Regions from separate parts of the Arthrobacter sp. G119Y2 genome, predicted to be linked through region 2. Evidence: riboswitches for the same ligand, from Rfam matches in the RefSeq annotation. Region 2 holds a riboswitch; each other region holds the start of a gene.

Evidence for each region. Region 2 has a riboswitch for thiamine pyrophosphate ahead of WKB88_RS14030 (ECF transporter S component). Riboswitches for the same ligand answer to the same signal wherever they lie in the genome.
Region 1: another riboswitch for thiamine pyrophosphate. It lies ahead of thiM (hydroxyethylthiazole kinase); the one in region 2 lies ahead of WKB88_RS14030 (ECF transporter S component).
Region 3: another riboswitch for thiamine pyrophosphate. It lies ahead of WKB88_RS14995 (FAD-dependent oxidoreductase); the one in region 2 lies ahead of WKB88_RS14030 (ECF transporter S component).

The regions. Positions count from the first base shown of each region.
Region 1 covers NZ_JBBPFS010000004.1:337,021-344,805, reverse strand. The annotation lists gene WKB88_RS10945 (ATP-dependent DNA ligase) at 1-1,104, opposite strand, end outside; gene WKB88_RS10940 (SDR family oxidoreductase) at 1,227-2,705, shown strand; gene WKB88_RS10935 (pentapeptide repeat-containing protein) at 2,707-3,423, opposite strand; gene WKB88_RS10930 (PLDc N-terminal domain-containing protein) at 3,426-3,644, opposite strand; gene WKB88_RS10925 (bifunctional hydroxymethylpyrimidine kinase/phosphomethylpyrimidine kinase) at 3,712-5,277, opposite strand; gene thiE (thiamine phosphate synthase) at 5,274-5,969, opposite strand; gene thiM (hydroxyethylthiazole kinase) at 5,966-6,784, opposite strand; TPP riboswitch at 6,767-6,856, opposite strand; gene WKB88_RS10910 (flavin reductase family protein) at 6,978-7,466, opposite strand; gene soxR (redox-sensitive transcriptional activator SoxR) at 7,554-7,785, opposite strand, start outside.
Region 2 covers NZ_JBBPFS010000006.1:81,252-89,036, reverse strand. The annotation lists gene cls (cardiolipin synthase) at 1-426, opposite strand, end outside; gene WKB88_RS14045 (aminodeoxychorismate lyase) at 496-1,380, shown strand; gene WKB88_RS14040 (energy-coupling factor transporter transmembrane component T family protein) at 1,453-2,244, opposite strand; gene WKB88_RS14035 (ABC transporter ATP-binding protein) at 2,295-3,812, opposite strand; gene WKB88_RS14030 (ECF transporter S component) at 3,799-4,425, opposite strand; TPP riboswitch at 4,485-4,645, opposite strand; gene WKB88_RS14025 (DUF4235 domain-containing protein) at 4,733-4,996, shown strand; partial or broken gene mnhG (monovalent cation/H(+) antiporter subunit G) at 5,254-5,595, opposite strand; gene WKB88_RS14015 (monovalent cation/H+ antiporter complex subunit F) at 5,599-5,859, opposite strand; gene WKB88_RS14010 (Na+/H+ antiporter subunit E) at 5,856-6,482, opposite strand; gene WKB88_RS14005 (Na+/H+ antiporter subunit D) at 6,479-7,785, opposite strand, start outside.
Region 3 covers NZ_JBBPFS010000007.1:33,300-41,084, reverse strand. The annotation lists gene WKB88_RS15020 (hypothetical protein) at 1-418, opposite strand, end outside; gene WKB88_RS15015 (hypothetical protein) at 415-1,122, opposite strand; gene WKB88_RS15010 (ABC transporter ATP-binding protein) at 1,119-2,075, opposite strand; gene WKB88_RS15005 (FecCD family ABC transporter permease) at 2,072-3,265, opposite strand; gene WKB88_RS15000 (ABC transporter substrate-binding protein) at 3,258-4,397, opposite strand; TPP riboswitch at 4,595-4,698, shown strand; gene WKB88_RS14995 (FAD-dependent oxidoreductase) at 4,693-6,036, shown strand; gene thiS (sulfur carrier protein ThiS) at 6,036-6,275, shown strand; gene WKB88_RS14985 (thiazole synthase) at 6,278-7,117, shown strand; gene WKB88_RS14980 (isopenicillin N synthase family dioxygenase) at 7,276-7,785, shown strand, end outside.

The DNA of each region.
Region 1 (7,785 bases), on a different contig from region 2:
GTCGTGCTCCAGCCGGAAATCCCAGTGCAGGCGCCGTGCGTGGTGCTCCTGGATGACAAAGCTGTTGCCCTCGGAGGGTTCGGCGGGCTCCTCGGGCACCGGTTCGGGGGTCTTGGCGGCATCGCGCATGCTGCGGTATTTGCTGAGCCGGTCAGCGGCAGCGGATTCGCCGTCCCCAAGCGCGTCCGCATCCAGTTCCCCGGAGTCCATGCCCGCCAGCAGGTCGCCGTCGTCGGCCAGCCGCTGCACAACCTCTTCGTAATCGAGCTGCGCCAGGTTGGGATCTTCCAGCTCTTCCCAGGTCCGCGGAGCAGCAACCGTGGGGGTGAACCGTCCGCGCAGGGAGTACGGGCAGATGGTGGTTTTGTTGCGGTTGTTCTGGCTCCAGTCCAGCAGCACCTTTCCGGTGCGCAGCGACTTCTTCATATCGGAGACGATCAGGTCCGGATGGTCGGCTTCGAGTGCCCGGGCGAGTTCGTGGGCCACGGCACTGACCTCCTCGGAGGTCTGTTGGCCGTCCAGCGCCGCGTACAGGTGGATGCCCTTGGATCCGCTGGTGACCGGGCGGGCATCGAGGCCCATGTCGGCCAGGATGTCGCGGGCCAGCCGGGCAACTTCGGCGCACTGGGCCAGGTCGGCGCCCTCTCCCGGGTCCAGATCCAGCACCAGCCGGTCGGGGTTGTTGATCTTGCCGCGCGGGCCGAAGCGCCACTGCGGCACGTGGATTTCGAGGGCGGCGCTCTGGGCGAGCCAGGTCAGCGTTGCCAGGTCATTGACCAGCGGATAGATGTTGGTGCCGCTCTTATGCTCGATGGGAAACCGCTTCACCCAGGTGGGGGCGGAGGTCTCAATGTTTTTCTGGAAGAACACCTGCCCGGGATCCTCCGGAGTGCCTACGCCGTGCACCCAGCGCTTGCGGGTGCACGGGCGGTCGCGGGAGTGCGGCAGCAGCGCCTCGGCAACTGCGGCGTAGTACGCCAGGACCTCGGCCTTGGTGGTTCCGGTTTCCGGATAGAGCACCTTGTCGAGGTTGGTCAGCCGCAGGCGGTGGCCGTCCACATTGACGGTTTCCTGCTGCTTCAGACCCGCTCCGCTGCTCGCCATGGTCCCTAGTCTTACCGGGAATACGGGCCAATTTCCACTATTTGTCAGACTGCTGGGGGAATTACGCCACGGGCGTTCCCGCTCCCCTCGGTTCAGTGGAAGGACCTGTGTAAGTTGGAAAGATGACGGATCCACAGCGGGTTTTGGTAACGGGCGCCACGGGCTACATCGGCGGGCGGCTGGTTCCGCTCCTGATTCAGGACGGACACAAAGTGCGCGTCCTGGTCCGTTCCCCGGAGAAGCTGAACGATGTGCCGTGGCACGACGACGTCGAGATTGTCCAGGGCGACCTCACGGACAGGGACTCCGTGGCAGGTGCCATGGCCGACACGGATACGGTCTATTTCCTGGTCCATTCCATGGCCTCCGGCAAGGGCTTCGCGGCCCAGGAGGAGGACATTGCGAACATCGTCGCCCGAGCAGCGGAAGAAGCGGGCGTTCGGCGGATTGTCTATCTGGGCGGCCTGCATCCGGAGGGTGAGCTCTCCCCGCACATGCGCTCCCGCACCGAGGTGGGGCGGATCCTGCTTGAGGGCAAGGTTCCCGCGGTGGTTTACCAGGCCGGAGTGGTCATCGGTTCCGGGTCCGCCTCGTTTGAAATGATCCGCCACCTGACCGAAACCCTGCCGGTGATGCCCGCGCCGAGCTGGGTGCGCCGGCGAATCGAACCCATTGCCATCCGCGACGTGCTGCATTACCTGGTGCGCGCCGTCGACCTGCCCGCGGATATCAACCGCACGTTCGACATCGGTTCCCGGGAAGTGCTGACCTACGCGGAGATCATGAACGGCTACGCCGAGGAAGCGGGCCTGCCGCGGCGCCGGATCTACGCCCTGCCCCTGCCCGCCCCGCGGCTGGCCGGCATGTGGGTGGCCCTGGTGACGCCCATCCCCCGGTCCATGTCGCTGCCGCTGGTCGAATCCCTCCAGCACGACGCCGTGGCCAAGGAACACGACATCGACGACTACCTGCCGGGGCCCGACGGCGGCCGCACCGGCTATTCCGAAGCGGTGAAGCGGGCGCTGGGCAAGGAAAAGCGCGGCGAGGTGGAAACCACCTGGGCCGGAGCCTCCCCGGCGGCCGATGAGGCCTCATCCCCGCTGCCCAGCGACCCGAACTGGGCCGGGCAGACCGTCTACGTGGATTCCCGCCAGCGCCGGTCCGCGGTGGCTCCGGAGCATGTCTGGCGGGTGATCGAGGGCATCGGCGGCAAGAACGGCTGGTATTCGCTGCCCATGGCCTGGGCCATCCGCGGGGTGCTGGACAAAACCGTGGGCGGGGCCGGGCTCACCCGCGGCCGGCGGAACCCCACCACCCTCTTCACCGGCGACGTCGTGGACTGGTGGCGGGTGGAGCTCCTCGAGCGCGGAAGCCTGCTGCGGCTGCGCGCCGAAATGCGGGTTCCCGGAAAGGCCTGGCTGGAGCTGCGGGTGGATCCCGACGGCGACGGCAGCCTCTACCGGCAGCGTGCCATCTACTTCCCCAAGGGGCTGGGCGGCAAGCTGTACTGGTGGCTGATTGCCCCGTTCCACGGCCTGATTTTCCCGTCCATGGCCAAGAACATCACCAAGCACGCGGCCCGGCTGGCGGAGGAAAGCTAAGTCAGCCTTCCACGCGCAGGCCCAGGTTCGCCGCCAGCAGCGGCGCCAGCATCATCAGCTGCGCATCATCCACAGTGGCGCCGCCGAGACCGGGCAGATGCGTAATGGACCGGAAGTCTGTGGTGCGCAGGTCCACGTCCTGCAGCACGGCACCGGAGAGGTTCAAACTGCCGATGCGGCAGTTCCGGAAGGCCACGCGGGTGGCCTGAACGCCGTCCAGGTCCAGTTCCTCGATGGTGCAGCCGCTGAACAGCACGTCGGTGAGCCGGGAGCTGCGCAGGTTGACGAAGTCCAGCTTCCCGCCGTCGACGTGGACGGAGTTCCAGCCGTTGTCATACAGCTCGGCCGATCCCAGCCTGCTGCCCTCCAGCACCACGTCCCGGAAGGTGCTGCGCGGTGCACGGAACACCGGCGCGTACAGGCCGTTGAACCGGCAATCCAGGAACCTGGCTCCGCGCAGGCCGGTCTCCGTCATGGACACCGACGTGAATTCGCACTCCGTGAAGGTGCTGCCCTGCAGGTCGGTGCCGTCAAAGGACCGGCCGTCAAAAAGCAGTCCCTCGAAGCTGCCGGAGGCTTCGGGCGCCGCCGCATCGGTCAGTGCGTTCAGGCGGACCGGATCCAGTGCCGGTTCCCGCGTCTTTGCGGTGCTGTTTTTCCCTCCGGTCTTTCCTCCGGCAGCGCGGCCGGTGCCCGGCCGGCGCGTTGCGGGCGCCACGCCTACTTGCGCCGGCCGAAGATGAAGTAGGACAGCGGACCGATGAAGTTCACGGCGCAGGCCGCGGACCAAAGCGCCCGGGGTCCCCGCACCTCGGCGGCGGGACGGCGCCAGATGTCCGCGAGGGCAAGGCCGGCCAGGAGCACCTGGACGGTGGCTCCGACCCCAACCATCTTTTTCTGCTGGGCGGTGAGGTCCTTGGCGGAGTTTTTCTTGACCACTGTGCTCTCGTTTCTGTTGGGGATGCCGGGCGGGAGCTGCTGCCTCCGCCCGGCACCGCTGCTGTGCTTACGATTCTCCCGCGCCCGCGGCGAAAAACTCATACTCCCGGTGTGTCGATTCACGGAAGGCCGAGCGGGTGAGCTCCCGGACGTCCTCGGCGCTGCGGTCCAGCACGCGTTCCAGAATGCGCACCGCGGCTGCCGTGGACTCGTTAAAGGCGGGATCGCTGTAGGTGTTCAACCATTCGGCGTAGGGGTGGCCGGAATGGTTGGTCCCGGACAGCCGGGCGCCCACGTCCGCATAGACCCAGAAGCACGGCAGAAGGGCGCCGACCAGCCGTTCATATTCGTGGGCACCCCGAACCGGACCGGCACCGTCGGCGCTGCCCAGCAGATGCTGCAGATAGCCGCGGGTGACCGGCCCCGGTGAAGCTCCGCGTCCCGCGGCCCCCGTCTCCGGCAGCCACGAGGTGTGCAGCTCCATCTCGGTGGCCAGCGCGTCGTACGCCGCCCTGGCCCAAAACACCTGCTCTTCAAAGGCGGGAGCCAGTTCGCTGGCACGCGCCAGCGCCCGGGCGTAGCCGCGGAGATACAGGGCATCCTGTGCGAGGTAGAAGTCGAAGGCTTCCCGGTTCAGCTTTCCGCTGCCCAGGTCCCGGACGAAGTCCAGTTCATTGATTTCCGTCCGTACCGCGGCCGTCTGCTCCCAGAGCGCCCCGGTGTGCGGACCGGCCGCTTCCACGGGCGGTGTTTCCTTCACCGGTTCCTGCACCGTCCCCGCTGCCGGGAGGGGCTCCAGCCCGCGTTCCCACACCCCGTGGAAGTGGTGCACCGGCCCGTGGCCGGCACCGACGTCGAGCTCGTCGGCGTTTTCCAGCGCCTCCTGCAGCCAGGCTTTGGTCGCCGTTAGCGCCTGGTCCCAGCGGCCCAGGCGGGCATGGAACGTCGCCATGGCCGCGGACATCGAGCATCCCGTGCCGTGGGTGTTGACCGTGTCCACCCGCGGTGCCTGGACCTGCAGCACCAGGGGGTCCGCTGCGCCGGCATCCACCAGGGCATCGGGGCACCGGTCCCCCGCCAGGTGCCCGCCTTTGACCAGGACCTTGACGCCGTAGGCGGCAGAGAGGCGTTTGCCCTGTGCCAGGGCGCAGTCCCAGGACTCCGCGACCGGTTCCTGCACCAGCACGGCCAGCTCGGGCAGGTTCGGCGTCACCAGGTCCACGCGGTGCAGCAGCTGCCGCAGGGCCGCCTCCGCGCCGTCGTCCAGCAGGCGGTCGCCGCTGGTGGCAATCATGACCGGGTCCAGGACCACGGCGGGCACGCCGGCTTCCGCCAGCCACGCGTCAACGGTCTGCGTGAGATCGGTGCTGCCGAGCATGCCGATCTTCACGGCGTCAATGCCGACGTCGTCGCCCACGGCTTCCAGCTGTTCACGCAGGAAGCCGGCCGGCGGGGTGTGCACCGAGCGCACGCCGCGGGTGTTCTGGGCGACCAGCGCGGTGACGACGGCCATGCCGTACCCGCCCGTGGCCGCGATGGATTTGAGGTCGGCCTGGATTCCGGCGCCGCCGGTCGGATCGGTGCCGGCGATGCTGAGGATCCGGGGGATCCGGGGGGCCCTGCCGGCGCTCATGCGGGGCTCCCAGCATGCCAGGCCCGGACCAGATCCGCGGCTGCAGCCTGCGGATCGGCCGCTGCGCAAATGGCCGACACCACTGCGGCGCCGGTGGCACCGGCTGCCCGCAGGGCACCGATGTCCTCGCGCACGATGCCGCCGATGGCTACCACCGGCAGCGGCGCCCGCGCCGCGAACTCGGTAAATCCGCTGATTCCCAGCGGCTTCGGATGATTTGCTTTGGTGCGGGTGGGCCGGATGACCCCGGTCCCGAGGTAATCCACGGTTCCCGGCGGCAGCGCTGCGAGCGCTTCCAGATGCTCCGCGGTGTTGGCGGTCAGGCCGACGACGGCGTCCGGGCCCACGAGCGTGCGCACCAGCTCGGCGGGCAGGTCGCTTTGGCCCACGTGGACTCCGTGGACGCCGGCGCGGGCGGCCCGGGCCGCCAGGTAGATGTCCACCCGGTCATCCACCAGTACGGTGGCCCGGTTTCCTGCGGCTTCGGCGACAGCAAGGACCAGGGCGTAAAAATCAGCCGCCGAGGCGTTCTTTTCCCGTACCTGGATGGTTTCCACGCCGCCTGCCACTGCGGCCCTGACGGTCTCGACGACCCCGCGCGGCCCGCAAAGGACCGTGTCGGTCACCAGGTAAATGCCGCTGTTGCGGACGCGCTCCCGGGCCCGGGACACGTCAGCGACTCCGGCCTTCATGCGCTCACCAGCCGCTGCTTCAGGTCCTGCGCGTTGAGAGAGGCGAGGGCGTCGAGGAAGCCGACGGCGAAGCTGCCCGGTCCGGAGCAGGACTGCGCTGCCGGTTCAGCCGCAACGGTGTAAACGGCGGTTGCCGCCGCCACTGCGGCCAACTTGCCGCCGTCGCCGGCTGCGCCCAGGAATGCCGCGGTGACAGCGCCCAGCGCACAGCCGCCGCCGGTGACCCGGGTGAGCAGCGCATCACCGTTACTGACCCGCAGGGTCTGCACGCCGTCCGTGATCACGTCAGTGGGGCCCGAGACGGCGACAACGGAACCGTGTTTTTCAGCCAGCAGGAGCGCCGCCGGAAGGGCGCTTTCCGGATCGTCGGTGGCGTCGACGCCGCGGCCGCCGGACCCGAGGCCGGCCAGCGCAATGATTTCCGAGGCGTTCCCGCGGATGGCCGTCGGCCGCAGGGCCAGCAGTTCGGCCGCGAGGGCAGTGCGCACCGGCAGGCTGCCCACGGCCACCGGGTCCAGCACCCAGGGGGTTCCGGCATCATTGGCGGCTTCGGCGGCCTCCAGCATGGCCCGGCGCTGTTCCTCATGCGGGGTGCCCAAATTGATCAGCACACCCGAGGCCGCCCGGGCGAACGGTCCTGCCTCCCCCGGTATGTCGGTCATCGCCGGTGCCGCGCCCAGCGCGAGCAGAACGTTGGCGGTGAAATTTGTGACCACGGCATTGGTCAGGCACTGCACCAGGGGCGGTTCGGCGCGCAGGCGCGCCAGGAGGGTGGAAACGGTTAACGGTGTCAGGCGAATAGTCATCCGCGACATCCCTTCGCTAGTTCGAACTAGATCAGGTTCAACGGGTGTTATCTCAGCCTGTCGGCACCCCGTGTCACTGCAAAGCACTCTAGGCCATTTGCGCGCCCGTTCCCACCTGGGCCCGAGGGACCCCGGCCGGCGCTGCTCCGGCCGCCCTGCTTACGCCTGTCCGCCCGTCCGCCGGGTCCGCCGGGTCCGCCGGTTAGAGCGTGGAGTGGTCACCCAGCCGGTGATAGGTGCGGTTGTGGTAGACCAGCGGCTCATCCGGCGCCCCCGGGCTCAGGATCTCCAGGACTTCGGCAGTTACCAGTACGGAGGAGCCGACGGCGGTGCGCTCCAGGATTCGGGCGCGGAGGGCCCGCGGCACATCCCGCAGCAGCGGTTCCCCGGTGGGAAGCTCCTCCCAGGCCAGCGCCGAGGTGAAGCGTTCGGAACCCGGGCGGGCAAAAAGATCGGCCAGCCCGGCATTCCGGGCGCCCAGGAGGTGCACCACAATGGTCTCGGCAGAGGCAACAACGCCGGCTGAACCGGAGGCCGAGGCCAGCGAAAAGACCAGGATGGCCGGATCGGCCGAAACGGAAGACACAGACGATGCAGTCAGTCCCACCGGACCGGACCCGCCGTCGGTAGTAATGACGGCCACTCCCGCCGGATGGGCACGGAAGGCGTCCTTGAAATGGTCTGTGAGCATACGTCCTACGCTAGAACCTCAACAATGGTTGAGGTCAAATCGGAGCCTGCCCGCTGCGGCGACCCGCGGCCCGGCCGCAGCCGCTCATCAGTAGTCCAGGACGGGTGCACCGGTTCCCCGGCCGGCTGATTCGTCGTCGGGGTTTACAAACCGGCATTCGGCAAGCGAGAGGCAGCCGCAGCCGATGCAGCCGCCGAGGCGGTCCCGCAAAGCCTCCAAGGAGTGGATCCGGGCGTCCAGTTCCTGCCGCCACGCCAGTGACAGCCGCTGCCAGTCATTGTGATCCGGCACGGCGTCCGTCGGCAGTTCTTCCAGGGCG
Region 2 (7,785 bases):
CCGGACCACCTCGGTCATCTCCCTGATGGATTCGTCGTAGTCCCGCTGCAGTTCCACTTTGTTGCCGTCCAGGCTCGGGAACGATCCCAGCCTGCGGTTCAGCTCGGTGGCGGAAACCACCCACTCGGGACCGGAATACCGGCTGCCTTCGGCCTCGAGTTCGCGGGTGTTCTCACGTACGGCCCGGTTGACTTCAGCCTGCCGTTTCACCCGGTGTTCAGACAGCCGGAAGTTCCCGAAGAGCAGGAACAGGATGATTCCCGGGACCGGAAGGAAGAAGATGCACAGCAGCCAGGCCATGGCGGTGGTGGGGCGCCGGTTGCCGGGAACCACGCCCAGCGCAATGATTCGGATGGCGTAGTCAAGGATGGTGAGTGCGGTGGCAATCCACAAAGGCAGCGTCGAACCGGTTAATGCCACCCACACACGACGCTCCCATCAGCTGATCCTTATCCTCAAGCCTAGTCTGCCGCACCGGCAAACTAGGCTGGGCACATGACTGTTCTGGTATTTTTGGACCCCGAATTCCCCGAAGGCCGCCTGGCCGACGCTTCCGTTCCGCAGCTGATGGCCACAGATCTCGGCGCGACCCGAGGCGACGGCATCTTCGAATCGATGCTGGCCGTGGACGGCAGCGCCCGCAAAATGGACGCCCACCTGGACCGGCTGACGTCCTCGGCCCGCGCCCTGGACCTTGAACCGCCGGCGCGCGGCGCCTGGGAGCGTGCCGTCGCAACAGCGCTGACGGAACTGGTGCTGCGGGAAGGCCCGGGCGAGGCCGTGGTGAAGCTGCTGCTGACCCGCGGCGTTGAAGGGGCGCACTCCCCCACGGCGTGGGTTGCCGCTTCCCCCGTTCCGGCCGGCACACGCGAACGCACTGCGGACGGCGTGTCCGTACTGCTGCTGGACCGCGGTTACGACAGCACTCTGGCGGAGCGGGCACCGTGGCTGCTCCTCGGAGCCAAGACCCTCTCCTACGCCGTCAACATGGCCGCCCTGCGCTACGCGAAGGCCAACGGCGCCGACGACGTCATTTTCACCTCCGCCGACGGCAAGGTCCTGGAAGGCCCGACGTCCAGCGTCATTTTGGCCGTGGAAGAGGACGGCGTCAAAATGCTGCTGACCCCCGAGCTGGAGAGCGGGATCCTCCCCGGCACCACCCAGCGGGCCCTGTTCGACGCCGCCGAAGCAGCCGGCTGGGCCCGGGGTTACGGCCCGCTGGAGCCGGCGCACCTGATGGAGGCCGACGCCGTGTGGCTGGTTTCCAGCATCCGGCTGCTGGCTCCGGTTACCTCCATCGACGGAACGCCGATCAGTTCCTCCCCCGCTCTCACCGAGGAACTGACCGCCCTGCTGCGGGAAGCGCTGACGGAGGGTTAACGAGAGGGAACGGCCGCCGCCGGGGCGCCCCGGCGCGGGCGCCCCGGGTCCCCGGCCGGGCCCCCGGCCGGCCTAGGTGAGGATGAAGTTGAACGTCCCCGCCGCCACGGCGGCAGCCAGTGCAGCGCCGGCAGACACCACCCCGTACAGAGCCACCCAGATATCCAGGCCGGTGAACACGGACGTCCGCGCCCAGGTCCGCTCGCCGCTGCCAAAGCCGCGCGCCTCCATGGCCGCTGCCAGCCGAATGGCGCGGCGCACCGCCTGGACCAGCAGCGCCACCGACTGCCCGAGGAAGGACCGGGCACGGGCCAGCGGCCCTGCGTCCGAGCCGATCCCGCGTGCGTGCCGGGCCATGCCCAGGGTCTGCCATTCCGAGACCAGCAGGCCGACCAGCCGCATGGCAGCCAGCGCGCCGAGCACGAAGCGGTGCGGCAGCCGCAGCTTCTGGGCCAGCGCATCCGCCAGATCCGTCGGGTCCGTGGAGACCAGCAGATAGATTCCGGGCAGGGCGATCGCCAGCCCCCGCAGTCCAATCGCGATGCCTGCCTCCACCGAATCCGATGTGAACAGCAGCGGCCCGGCGTCCAGCAGCACCACTCCGGTCTTTTCGGCCAGCAGTGCGGTGCCGTAGGCGCCGATGAGGGCAGCAACAAGCAACGGCCAGATGCGCTTGAGCAGCGTCAGCGGCTCAATCCGCAGCAGCGGCAGCAGGACCAGCTCGGACGCCAGGACTATTGAGGCACTGATCCAGTCCACGCTCACCAGCACAGCCACTGTCAGAGCCAGCGCCGCAGCCAGCTTGGACAGCGGATTGGCCCGTTCCAGCAACGTTCCGGCCGGCCGCCGGGAGGGGTTGCTCAGGTCGGCGGGTTCCTGGTGCTGTGCTGTGAAACTCAATTCTTCCGAGCGTTTCACAGCAGCGCTCCGGCCCGGGCGGTGCCGTGTTCCACCCGCAGGAGGCTGCCGCCCAGGGCAGCCAGGAATTCGGCGTCGTGGGTCACGGAGACCACCGCCGTGCCGTCAGCCACCAGCGTACGGAGCAGTGCCACGAGCTCGGCCCAGGTGTTCGCGTCCTGCCCGAAGGTGGGTTCGTCCAGGAGAAGCACAGCGGGGTCGGTGGCGATCATCGTGGCGACGGAGAGGCGGCGCTTCTCTCCGCCGGAGAGGGTGAACGGGTTGGCGTCCAGCAGCGCGGACAACCGCAGCCGGTCGGCCAGGGAAGCCACCAGCCCGGCTACCTGCGCTTCGGACTTCCGCCCCGTGCGCCGGGGTCCGAAGGCCAGTTCCTCCCGCACCGTTGCCGCGAGGAACTGGTGCTCGGGTTCCTGGAAAACGGTGCCGATCCGGGTCACCAGGTCCGTTGATTTCCACCGCGCAGGATCGGGCCCTGCAGCACCGGCCAGTGCGGGGGCGGCACGCAGGGCGCCGGCGACGGGCTTCAGCAGCCCGCCCAGGGTCAGCGCCAGCGTGGACTTTCCGGCCCCGTTGGGACCGGTGATCCCCAGGGCGGTTCCGGCCGGCAGCGCCAGGTCCACGTCTCCCACAACAGCCGGTGCCCGCTTGGAGCGTCCGGCGCCGAGACCGCGGGCTTCGAGCAGGAGTTCCCCCGGTGTTCCGGCCGCCGGACCGCCAACGGCCGGCCGCACTCCGGGCAGCCAGACCCCCGCGGCGCGGAGGCGGTCCCGGTTGGACGGATCGGTGAGGACCTTCGAGGGCGGTCCGTCGGCGAGGATTCCGCCGTCGGCCGCCAGGACCACCACGCGGTCCACGACGTCGGCCCACACTGAAACGCGGTGTTCCACCACGATGAGCGTGGCGCCGGTGCGTTCCAGGACGCGTTCGACGGCGGCGCGGACCTCCAGCACTCCCGCCGGGTCCAGGTTGGCCGTGGGTTCATCGAGCAGCAGCAGCCCGGGCCGCATGGCCAGCACCGATGCCAGAGCCAGCCGCTGTTTCTGCCCGCCGGACAGGGCTGCGGTGGGATGGTGCAGCGGAACCCGGAGCCCGACGTCGTCCAGGCTCGCCCGGACCCGTTCCCAAATCTCCTGCGGCGGCACCCGGAGGTTTTCGGCGCCGAACGCCACTTCGTCGCCCACCCGGGAGAGCACCAGCTGGGAGTCGGGATCCTGCAGCACGAGCCCGGCCCGGCCGCGGGCCTTCAGCGGAGTTTCCCCGTCCAGGGTCAGGGTGCCGTGCTCCTCGCCCGCGGCATCGGGGCCGGACCCTTCGCCCAGCACGCCGGCGAGGGCATGCAGCAGGGTGGATTTGCCGGCGCCGGAGGCCCCGAGCAGCAGCACCTTTTCGCCGGCCTCAATGTCCAGTGACAGGGAGGAGACGGCCGGGGTGCTGCGCCCGGAGTGCCGCCAGCTGTAGTCGCGGGCTCGGACCGCTGCGGGAGCTCCGGCCGGGGACCGCCTAGGCGCGTGCATGGGAGCGAACGTCCGCAGCCCGTCCGGACGCAAACGGGGCCAGCACTCCGGTGCGGGCCAGCGCCCGGGCGATCAGCCAGGAGACAAATCCGGCAATGACGGCTCCGGAGACGGCGGCGAACAGCGTGTACAGCGCCTGCCACTGGAAGGCCCATTCCGGCTTGTAGAGGATGCTTTCACTGACGCCGAGGAAGATTCCCGAGACAAGTCCGGCCAGCACCGCCACGGGCAGCGTGTACCGGAGGTAAAGGAACGCCAGGAACACCAGTTCCGCGCCGAGGCCCTGGATGAAGCCGGAGAGCAGCACTGACAGGCCGAACTGGGTGCCCAGCACGCCGGAAACTGCGGCGGCGAGGACTTCGCAGTAAATTGCAGCGCCGGGTTTGCGGATAATGAGCGCACCGAGAACGCCGGCGATCAACCATCCGCCGGTGTACAGCCCGCCGAGCGGAGGGAAAGCAAGGATCAGGGCTTCAACGCCGGCGTAGCCCAGGGACCAGGCCCAAAAAATTACGCCTACTGCCACGCCCAGCACAGAGGCGACCACAATATCCACCACCCGCCACGGGCGCCGGAGGGATGACAACTGCTGCTGGAAACGGTTCTGCTGCATAAAAAAATCCTCCTGAGGTACAGGAGGGGAGGGACCGTCCACGGCGGACTGCCGTGAGGTCCCGTGAGATCTCGACTCCCTAGCGCCGGTACTAACCGGATCAGGTTCGAGGGTCTGCGGATGTCCGCACTCTCAGCGCCGTTGGTCTTTCCTTGTTCTTTCTGACCGGCTGTAATCCCGGGCAGAGAGCAAGGGCAGAGGCGCTCCCCTGTCGTATGTTTGCGCCTCCCACTGTACACACGGAACGGCCCGAAGGGGAGGATCGGCGGGTAGGGTTAGGGAAAAGGCCTTCAACCCTAGGAGCATCATGAACCTGATCCTCAAACTGCTCGCCACCGGTGCCAGCATCGGCGCCGGTCTCCTGTCCGCCAAGATCCTGGACTTTGTCTGGACCCGCGTCACGGGCAACGAGCCGCCCCGCGACAAGGACGGTGTCCTGGACGTGAGCCTGCGCACCGCGGTGATCTTCGCCGTCGTATCCGGTGCCGTCAGCCAGGGCATCCGCGTGCTGACGAACCGGGGCACCCAGCGCGCCATCCAGCGCTACCAGAAGACGCCGGAAATCGTCTAGGCGTCCTCCGCCTTACTTCGGGGCGCTCAGCCCTCGGGACTGTGTCCCGGGCGGCGGGCGCCCTGATTGTTTTCCGCTTCGGCTCCGGATACAGCCCCGGGCTGCGCCTCGGGAGCCCGGGCCGGAGTAACGGGTACGGCGTCGTCGTCCAGCGAGCCGGCCGGCGGGTGTTCGCCGGGGTCGTCGTCCACGCGCGGGTCTTCACTGTCGCTGTCATCCCCGGCGGTTCCGGCGTTGGCCTGCAGCAGCAGCTCCTGCGCCCGCGCCACAACGTCGTCGAGCTCGTCGATCGTCAGCAGCTCCGGCCGCAGGTGCTTGGTGCGGTAACCCGCGCGGCCAATCATGTGGGCGGAGACCGGGGCGGTGAGGAGCATGAACAGCCAGCACACGGCAAGGACCGGCAGCAGGACCCAGCTTTCAAACTGCACGGCCATGGCCAGCAGGAACAGCAGCAGGCCCAGCACCTGGGGTTTGGAGGCGGCGTGCATCCGGCTCATGAGGTCGGGGAAACGCGTGAGGCCAATGGCTGCGGCCAGCGACATCAGGGCACCGCCGAGCATCAGGACTCCGACAATGACGTCTTTCAGTTCCTGGTTCACCGGTTATCTCCTGTCCGTAACGAAGCGGGCAACCGTCACGGAGCCGATGAAGCCGATCAGCGAGACGGACACCAGGAGCGCCAGGAAGTTGAGGTTCTTGTTCACGATCATGTCCGTTGCGAGAGCGGCACCAACGATTGCCAGCAGGACATCGGCTGCCAGCACCCGGTCCAGAATGGACGGTCCGCGGGCGATCCGGAAAATCGCACCGGCCGCTGCGGCCGACAGCATGATGGACACCAGGACCACAAAAACGGTCATCATGACGGGGCTCCCTTGCTGGTTGCAGCGGTACCGCCCGGCACGGCGGCTTCTCCTCGGGACAACGCTTCTTCAGCCTTCAAGACTTCCAGGTCCTCGCGGGTGCCGATGCTGCGGATCAGCCAGGATTCGGTGTCCCGGACGTCCTTGCGGACCTTGTCCGCGTGTTCGGGGGTGGAAACGTTCAGGCAGTGCAGGTACAGCGTGGAGGTGGACCGGTCCACCTCCACCACCAGGGAACCGGGGATCAGCGACAGCGCGTGGCCGGTGGCCGTGACCAGAAGGTCCGAGTGGCTGCGCAGTTTCACGCCCACCACGGCGTTCTTGATGTACGGACCCTTAGCAACGGACAGCCACAGCACTTCGAAGCTGGCGTGGACCAGCTTGTAGAAGAAGCGGACCGCGAAGCCCAGCGCATAAACCGGGTTGAACCGGCCGCTGAGCTCCACCGGCGGCAGGTAGAAGATGTTGGCCACGATGAAAGCGATAACCGCACCGAAGACCAGGTTGCCGGCGCTGAAATCCTGCCAGAGGGCGCCCCAGAGGAACACCAGCCAGATCAGCAGCGGGATTTCCTTGAGCAGCGGCACGCGCGGGCGCTTGCGCATTTGGGCTTTGCGGGTCATCGGTTAGCCCCCTCTCCCAAAACGGCTTCAATGTAGGGCGTGCGGTCCAGCAGGTCCTGTGCCGCGTCGTCGCTGAGCGAGAACAGCGGCCCGGCCAGGACACTGAGCGAAACACCCAGTGCCACGAGCCCCACGGTGGGATACACCATGGTCCGCGGCAGCAGGTCGACGGCGTCGCGGCCGGCGAACTTCCCCGAGGACTTCTCGGTAACGTCGCCGGAGTTGCGCAGCGAAGAGCCGCCGACGCCCGTGGCCAGCAGGATGGGGTCGGGGTGCACTGCGTCCTCCGGTGTCCGCCAGAATGCCCGGTTCCAGACGCGGGCCATCACGAGCAGGGTCAGGAGGCTGGTCAGCACGCTGGCGGCTACCAGGACGTAGGCCAGCGGAGTACCCAGGTCCACGCCGGCCTCCATGAGCCCGAGCTTGCCGAGGAAGCCGGAGAACGGCGGAATCCCGCCGAGGTTGATGGCCGGAATGAAGTACAGCACGGCCAGCAGCGGGGACAGCTTGGCCAGCCCGCCCAGCCGGTCCATGTTGGCGGTGCCGCCGCGGCGCTCAATCAGGCCTGTGACCAGGAACAGCGAGGTCTGGATCGTAATGTGGTGGACCACGTAGAACACGGCGGATCCAATGCCGATCACCGATCCCACGGCCAGCCCGAACACCATGTAGCCGATGTGGCTGACCAGGGTGAAGGAGAGCATTCGCTTGATATCCGTCTGCGCCAGCGCGCCGAGGATCCCGACCACCATGGTCAGCCCCGCCACCACCATTAGCAGCGTATTGATCCGGTCGCCGGGGAAGAGCAGCGTCTCGGTCCGGACCATGGCGTAGACGCCAACCTTGGTCAGCAGCCCGGCAAACACGGCGGTCACCGGAGCCGGAGCCGTCGGGTAGGAGTCAGGCAGCCAGAAGGACAGCGGGAAGACGGCGGCCTTGATGCCGAACGCCACCAGCAGCATCAGGTGCAGCATCAGCTGTGTGCCCGGGTCCAGGTCGCCCAGTTTGACGGCCAGATCGGCCATGTTGACCGTGCCGGTGGCCGCGTAAATCATGGCAATGGTGATCAGGAACAGCAGCGAGGAAACCACGCTCACCACCACGTAGGTGACGCCGGCGCGGATGCGCGGCGTGGTCCCGCCCAGGGTCATCAGCACGTAGCTGGCCGTAAGCAGGATTTCGAAGCCCACGTACAGGTTGAACAGGTCTCCGGCGAGGAAGGCATTGGACACCCCGGCCACCAGGATCAGGTAGGTCGGGTGGAAGATCGAGATCGGCCCGTCCTCGTCGCCGTCGGTCATGC
Region 3 (7,785 bases), on a different contig from region 2:
CTCCGGTGCGCCAGGTCCAGAACACGGTGGGGCGGAAGGTGTAGCCGACACCGGGCAGCCAGTTCTCCACCTTGTTTTCGCCAAGCACGATCACCGTCTTGGCCGGATCCTGCAGCGCCGCCCGGACCGCGGGAGCGAAACGGGCCAGCTGGCCCTGATGCAGGCGGTCTCCCACCAGAATCACGTCCAGGGCGGCAAGATCGGCCGGATCTGCGTCGGGCAGGTAGACCGACTCGAGGCGATAGGGTGCCAGCGCCGGATCGGCCACGGTGCGCAGCGCCGGGAAGGTGCCGCAGTGCAGCAGACCGATGCGCGGGGCACTTCCGGGCCCGGCAGCAGCCGCGGCACCGGCGGTCGATGCGACGGGGGTAGTGGTTGCGGCGGTCGTCGCAGCGGCGGTAGCGGTTGCGACGCTCATGCGCGGACTCCTTCAGCGTCGTGGCGGGACCGGACCCCGGAAGCAGAAACGGACCCGTTCCCGGAACCGCCGTCCAGCCAGGCCACCAGGTTGGGACCGAGCTTCCGGGTGGAGTACTTTTCGTCGGAGAAGCTCTCCAGATCGTTGCCGCCGTGCACGAGCACTTCGCCCGCTCCGAGCCGGTAGCTGTAGTCCAGGGGCAGCCGGTACTGGCCGATTCCGGTGACGGTCCGGGCGCCGTCGGGCAGGTTCAGGTGGTAACCGCGGCCGTAGAAGCCGGCGACGCCGATTTCCTCCAGCCGCTCGTAGCTGTGCGTCCCGGGGACGCCCGTGCGGTAGTGAAGGTCCCGGTAGTCGACGCCGTCCCAGACCGGATGCGGCTCCACGGAGTGTGGCCGCACATCCTGCGGGCCGCGGAATTCCAGCTTCCGCCACGGCGCCAGTCCGTCGATGAACGGCTGCACGACCTGCCCGTTTACCAGCACCCGGCCGCCGCCGCGGACAAAGCCGTTCAGCGCGTCACGGTGTTTAGCCAGGAGCAGATGGTCAGCGCCGCCGCCGATGATCAGCCCGCCGGCGGAAAGGATCCGGGCGCGGGCTGCGTCGTCGTTCAGGTAGTAGGCGTCCACGTCGTCCAGTGCGCCGCGCCACGAGGGGGCTCGCTGGCCGCGCATCGGGGTTTCGCCGATCAGGCGGTAAATCACGGAAGGTCCTTTCGGAAGGGCAGTGCGGCTGCGGACTGGGGAGGCTGTGCGGCTCCGGAACGGGACGTCACGGGGCAGTCCTGGCGGCAGGAGGGGCCGAAGTCCGGCACGGCAATCACGCGGTCGCCGGAGACGGTGCCCACGGTGGGGGTGCAGATGGGCAATCCGTAGACCGCCGAGAGTGCGGAGCCGGTGAGCAGCTCTTCGGTGGGCCCCCACCGGGTGTCGTCACTGCCGACAAAGAGCAGCGCATTGCGGGAGACGTGCAGGGCGTGGTCGGGGTGGTGCGTGGTCATGATGACGCCCATCCCGTCGGCGGCGAGGCCGGAGAGTACGGTCAGCACGCGGGACTGGTTGTGCAGGTCCAGGGCCGAGGCGGGCTCGTCCAGGATCAGCAGTTCGGATCCGGAGGCCAGCGCCCGGGCAATGAGCACGAGCTGCCGCTGGCCGCCGGAGAGTTCGGCGTAGCTGCGGTTGGCCCAGGCGGCGACGCCCACCCGTTCCATGGCGGCGTCAGCGGCGTCGTGGTCTTCGCGGCGCGGGGCCTGGTAGGCGCGCAGGTGCCGGCTGCGGCCCATGAGCACCATCTCGGCCACGGTGAAGGAGGTGCCGCCGGCGCCGTGGTCCTGGGGTACGTAGCCGACGGCGGGGCCGCAGCTGATCTGTCCCTCGCGGGGCGTCAGCAGCCCGGAGAGGCACTTGAGCAGGGTGGTTTTGCCGCGTGCGTTGGGGCCGAGGATGGACAGGATTTCACCGCGTTCCAGCTCGAAGCCCAGGCCGCGGAACAGCCAGGGGCGCAGCCGCGAGTAGCGGAAGCCCAGCCCGGTCACGGACATCAAGGGGCCGGCTGCGGCGGCCGGTGCGGCTGACCTGCCTGCCGCAGGTTCAGCGGCGGCCGGCGCGGTTGCCGGAGCTGCGCTCAGGGGTGTTGTCAGGGCTGACACGACGGTCATGACAGCGCGCCTTTCTTCTGGGAACGGGCCAGCAGCACCACAAAAACGGGGGCGCCGATAATGGCGGTAAGGATGCCCAGCGGCAGTTCGCTGCTGGACAGGGAACGGCTGAGGGTGTCGATCAGCATCAGATAGGTGCCGCCGAGCAGCAGCGACGCCGGCAGCAGCACCCGGTGATCCGGTCCCATCCAAAGGCGGGCCAGATGCGGAACCACCAGGCCCACCCACCCGACGGCGCCGGCCACAGCCACGGTGCCGGCCGTCATCAGGGCCACTGCACACAGCAGGACCACGCGGGAGCGGTGCGGGTTCACGCCCAGGGCGGCGGCGTCGTCGTCGCCCAGTGAAAGCACGTTCAAGCGCCAGCGCATCGCCAGCACCACGGCGGCACCGATCGCCACGGGGACCAGGGCGGTGAGGACCTTGGTGTAGCTGGCGGCGGCAATGGAGCCGAGCAGCCAGTGCACAATCGAGGGCAGTTCGGAGTATGGATCGGCGGTGTAGGTGATGAAGGAGACCATCGCGTTGAAAAACGCGGCCACCACGATTCCGCCGAGCACGATCATCAGCATCGGGCCGCCGGCTCCGCCCATCCGCCCCAGCGCCAGCACGACGGCGAGCGCGGCCAGGCCGAAGCCGAACGCACCGCCCACCATCCAGCCGCCGGAGAGGCCAAGGGTCAGCACCAGCACGCCGCCGAAGGACGCTCCGGCGGTGACGCCGATGATGTCCGGGCTAACCAGCGGATTGCGGAACAGGGCCTGCAGGCAGGCACCGCCCAGGGACAGCGCCCCGCCCACCAGGAATGCCAGCAGGACGCGCGGCAGGCGTACGTCCAGCACCACGGTGGCTTCCTGATCGGTCCAGGTCCGCCGCAGCGCGCCCTCTCCCCCGCCGGCGCCGAAGAGTGCCGTTGCCTCGTTGGCGAGGATGCGCAGGATCTCGTTCGGCGGCACCCAGTACCGGCCGGCGGCCATGGACACCAGGGCCACCGCGCACAGGATCAGGACACACAGCAGCAGCGGCAGCCGGTGGCTGCGGGCCGGCGGGCGGGATGATTCGGGCGGGGCCGGCCGGGAAGAGGCCGACGGCGGCACGGGCAGGCCGGCAGCCTCGACTGCCGCCGCCGGGGCCGCCGGTGCCATACCCGCGGCAGCCGCCGTCGTCGTGCCCGTCCTTGTCTCAGGCACTGAAGACCTCGTAGCCGGTGCTTGCGCTGTTCAGGTCCAGGCGGAGGGCGGCGTCGATCTGGGTCTCTGAAATGTCGTAGCCGTAGAGGTAGCTGATCTTCTCGCGCATGGCTGCGCGGAGGTTGTGCCGGGTGAGCCCGGGATGGAAGATCTCGGCGGCCCACTGCCACATCAGCGGAGATTCGGCGCACGGGACTTCCCAGCGGTAGCCGCCCAGCGGAGCCTTGTAGACGCGGCGGTTGCGCACTGCGGACACGGAGGCCAGGGACTTGTCGGCGTACACGTCCGCCGGGGTGCGGGTGTCGAAGCCTCCCAGCGTGATGACCTCGGGGTCCCATTCGATGAGCTGCTCGGCGCTGACCACGTTCTCGGCACTGATGTTGTCCGCGGCCATGTTCCGGCCCCCGGCCAGTTCCATCCAGTAGTGCATGTAGGAGGATTTGTTCGACGCGGAGTAGCCGTCTCCGGACTGGCCCAGGTGGACCACGCGCACCGGGGTCGTCACGGAGGAAAGTTCCTGCCGGAGGCGCTCGATCTCGGCGTGCATCCAGTCCACAATCTCGGTGCCGCGTTCCGGCTTGCCCAGGATCGTCGAGAACAGCGAGACCCAGGTTTCCAGGTATTCCTGCGTGCCGTAGAGCAGGCAGACGGTCTTGAAGCCCGCCGTTTCCAGCGGCTCCACCAGGCCGTCGCCCTGGTCCGCCCACTGGAACACGACGTCGGGGTCCAGGGAGGTGAGCGTTTCAATGTTCGGCGTGAAGCTGGACGGGGAAACCGTGGTGGTCGTCTTCGACTCCGGGTACATCTCCCCGAACAGGCCCTGCCGGTTGGCCTGGACGGTGGACTCGTTGATGCCGACAATCTTGCCGTAACCGCCGTCCACCGCGGCGAGCATGGAAGGCGAGGGGATCACCGTCGTCGCAATCCGCTGCACGGGAGCGTCAAAGGAGACCTGCACGCCGCGCATGTCAGTCACGGTGAAGCCCTGTGAACCGGCTGATCCGCCGGCGGTGGCCACCGTTTCGCGGGAGGAACAGGCGCCCAGGGCAAGGGCCAGAAAGCCCAGGCCGGCGCCGCCCAGAAGGGTTCTGCGGGAGGTTCCATGAGGAGGATGGGAGGGAGACAACTGCATTCCTATCGCTAACGGAAGGTAAGGCTTACCTAAGACTGACGTAGATATCAGACCACATCGAAGCGATTAGCGCATATTTGTGTATCGTAATTCGCTGATTCGCCCCTGCAGGGCGGCCCTTCCAGCCCGCCCGGGGACGCGAAGCGACGGTGGATGACCGCTCCCGGCGTGGTAGGCTCCCTGACACGCTGGTAAAGCAGCGGTTCTGCGGGAGTCCCTCTGGGGACTGAGAGGGCTTAAGCGCCGACCGCCACACCTGATGCGGGTCATGCCGCCGTAGGAAAAGGACATCCCGGTGAATCCTGCACCCCAGCCCTCCCGTTCCGTCCCCGGAACACCCGCCGTCGACGTCGTAGTGGTCGGCGCCGGAGTGATCGGTTTGGCAGCAGCCTGGGAGCTGCGGCGGCGCGGCCGCACAGTTGCCGTGGTTGACCCGGATCCCGGGGGCGGCGCATCTCTGGCCGCGGCGGGAATGCTGGCTCCGGCCTCCGAGGTGCAGTACAGCCAAGAGCCCCTGTATCCGCTGATGGCTGCCTCCGCGGCCGAATATCCGACGTTCGTTTCGGCACTGGAAGCAGCGGCGGGCGCGTCCGTTGGTTACCGGCGCACCGAGACCCTGGTCTGCGGAGCCGATGCCGCCGACCGGCAGGCGCTGGCAGATTTGCGCCTGCTGCAGATGAGTTACGGGACAACGGTTGAGCAGGTATCCCTACGAACCGCACGCACGCTGGAGCCTGCGCTCAGTCCCCGCCTTTCGTCCGTCTTCCGCATTCCCTCCGACCATCAGGTGGACCCCCGCCGGCTCACCGCAGCCCTTCTCGGTGCCCTGGTGGCACCCGGCGGGACGGAGGGTTGTCCTTCCGGCCGGACAGACGGCGGCCCTGCCGTGCTCATTGGAGCTTCCGCCACCGGCCTGCTGTGGGGAGGCGGAGCCGTTAGCGGCGTCGTACTGGAGGACGGGAGGGAACTTGCCGCCGCACAGACGCTATTGGCAGCGGGCACCGGACTAAGCCGGCTGCACGGCCTGCCGTCCGGCTATGCTCCGCCGCTGCGCCCCGTGCACGGGGACATCCTGCGCACTCGGCTGCCCGCGGGAGCGCCTCCCCTGCTCGAGCACACCGTCCGCGGCCTGGTTCACGGCGTACCGGTCTATCTGGTGCCGCGCAGCGACGGCACGATCGTCATTGGCGCCACGTCCCGCGAGGACGGACGGAACGGGGCCAGCGCCGGAGGTGTTTTTGCCCTGCTGCGGGACGCACAGACCCTCGTACCGGCAGTTGCGGACCTGGATCTGGTCGAAGTCATGGCCCGGGCCCGCCCCGCTACCCCCGATGACCGCCCGTACCTCGGCGCCCTGCGCAGGCCGGACGGGACGCCCGTACCCGGCGTGGCGGTGTCCACCGGATTTTCGCGGCACGGGGTGCTGCTGGCTCCGCTGGCTGCCCGCCTCGCAGCCCAGCTTCTCACCGGCATGCGCGGCAGCAACCCGGCAGCCGATGCCCGGTTCCTGGCCGCTGCCGACCCGCACCGTTTCGACCACAGCAGCCCTAACCCGCCCGCCGCCGCTCCCGCCGCTGCGCCGCCCACCACACCTCCGCTCAGCACACCGCCGCCCGCCACCTCGAACAGGAGCATGTAATGCCCGCCATAACCTTCAACGGCACCCCCAGGAACGTTCCGCGGGAGACCACGATCACCGATCTCGTCGCCGGCGCCACCCGGCGCCCGCTGCTGCCGGACGGCCGTCCGGCCGACGGCGGGCGCCTAGGCGTAGCGGTGGCGGTGGACGCCGCCGTCGTGCCGCGCAGCTCCTGGTCCCGCACGACAGTCGCCGAGGGACAGACCGTTGAAATCGTCACCGCCATCCAGGGAGGCTAATCATGGCCAGCGTTCTCACAGCCGACCACTTGGAACTTGACGGCACAGAACTGTCGTCCCGGCTCATCATGGGCACGGGAGGCCTGACCTCCCTTCACACCCTCGAGCAGGCACTGCTTGCCTCCGGGACCGAACTGACCACCGTGGCAATGCGGCGCTTCACCCCGCAGCAGGGCGATTCCCTTTTTGCGGTGCTGGAGCGCAACGGCATCCGGATCCTGCCCAATACGGCCGGTTGCTACACCGCGCGCGACGCCCTGCTGACAGCGGAGCTTGGACGCGAGGCACTGGAAACTAACTGGGTGAAGCTGGAGGTGATCGCCGATGACGAGACACTGCTCCCCGACGTCGTGGAGCTGCTGGACGCCACGGAGCAGCTCGCGGCCCGGGGATTCAAAGTGTTCGCTTACACCTCTGATGACCCGGTCACCGCGCAGCGCCTGGAAGACCTGGGTGCTGCCGCCGTCATGCCCCTGGGTGCCCCGATCGGCACCGGCCTCGGCATACTCAATCCCCACAACATCGAGCTCATCACCTCCCGGGCGTCCGTACCGGTGATCCTGGACGCCGGCATCGGCACCGCTTCCGAAGCTGCTCTGGCCATGGAACTGGGCTGCGACGCCGTACTGCTGGCCAGCGCCGTCACCCGCGCCCAGGATCCGGTGGCAATGGCGGCGGCAATGCGGCATGCCGTAGCCGGCGGCCGTCTGGCTTTCCGCGCCGGCCGCATTCCGGCCCGCAGCCATGCCGTGGCGTCCTCTCCCCGGGCGGGGACCGTTGGCTCCGGCGAACCCGAGCACCGGCCCCGCGGCGACTGGGAACCCGTCGGAACTACGCAGTGATTTCCGGCCGGCGCCGCCGCAAACATGTCGCTGAAAGACGTATCGTTACGCCATGACTCTCCCGGCACTTAAAGAACGCGCAGGTCAGAGTGGATACGACATCTGACGACGTAACAATTGCTACTCACTTGACAGCAGCTGGTGGTAGCTTCGCAACCATGACTGCGATCCCCGATTCCATCCCTGTTTTGGACCTGAGCACCGCCCGCAATGCCGACGGTTCCTTCAATACCGACTTCATTGCTGCGCTGCGCGAAGCAACCCACCGGATCGGGTTTTTCCAGCTGGTTGGCTACGGTGCCGGTGAGTCCAAATGGGAGGGCCTGTTCGACGTCACCAAGCGCTTTTTCGACCTGCCGCTGGAGAACCGGCTGGAGCTGGACAACCGCAAGTCGCCGCACTTCCGCGGTTACACCCGGCTGGGGACCGAGCTGACCCAGGGCCGCCCGGATTCACGCGAGCAGATCGACTTCGGTCCGGAACGCGAACCCGTGGCGGATTACCCGTCCGATCAGCCGTTCTGGCTGGTCCAGGGCCCCAACCTTTTCCCTGACGAGGTCCTTCCCGAGCTGCGGGAGAAGTCCATGGAGTGGGCGGAGCTTATGTCTGAGGTGGGCGCGGAACTGCTCAGCGCCATCGCGGTCTCCCTCGAGCTGCCCGAAGACCAC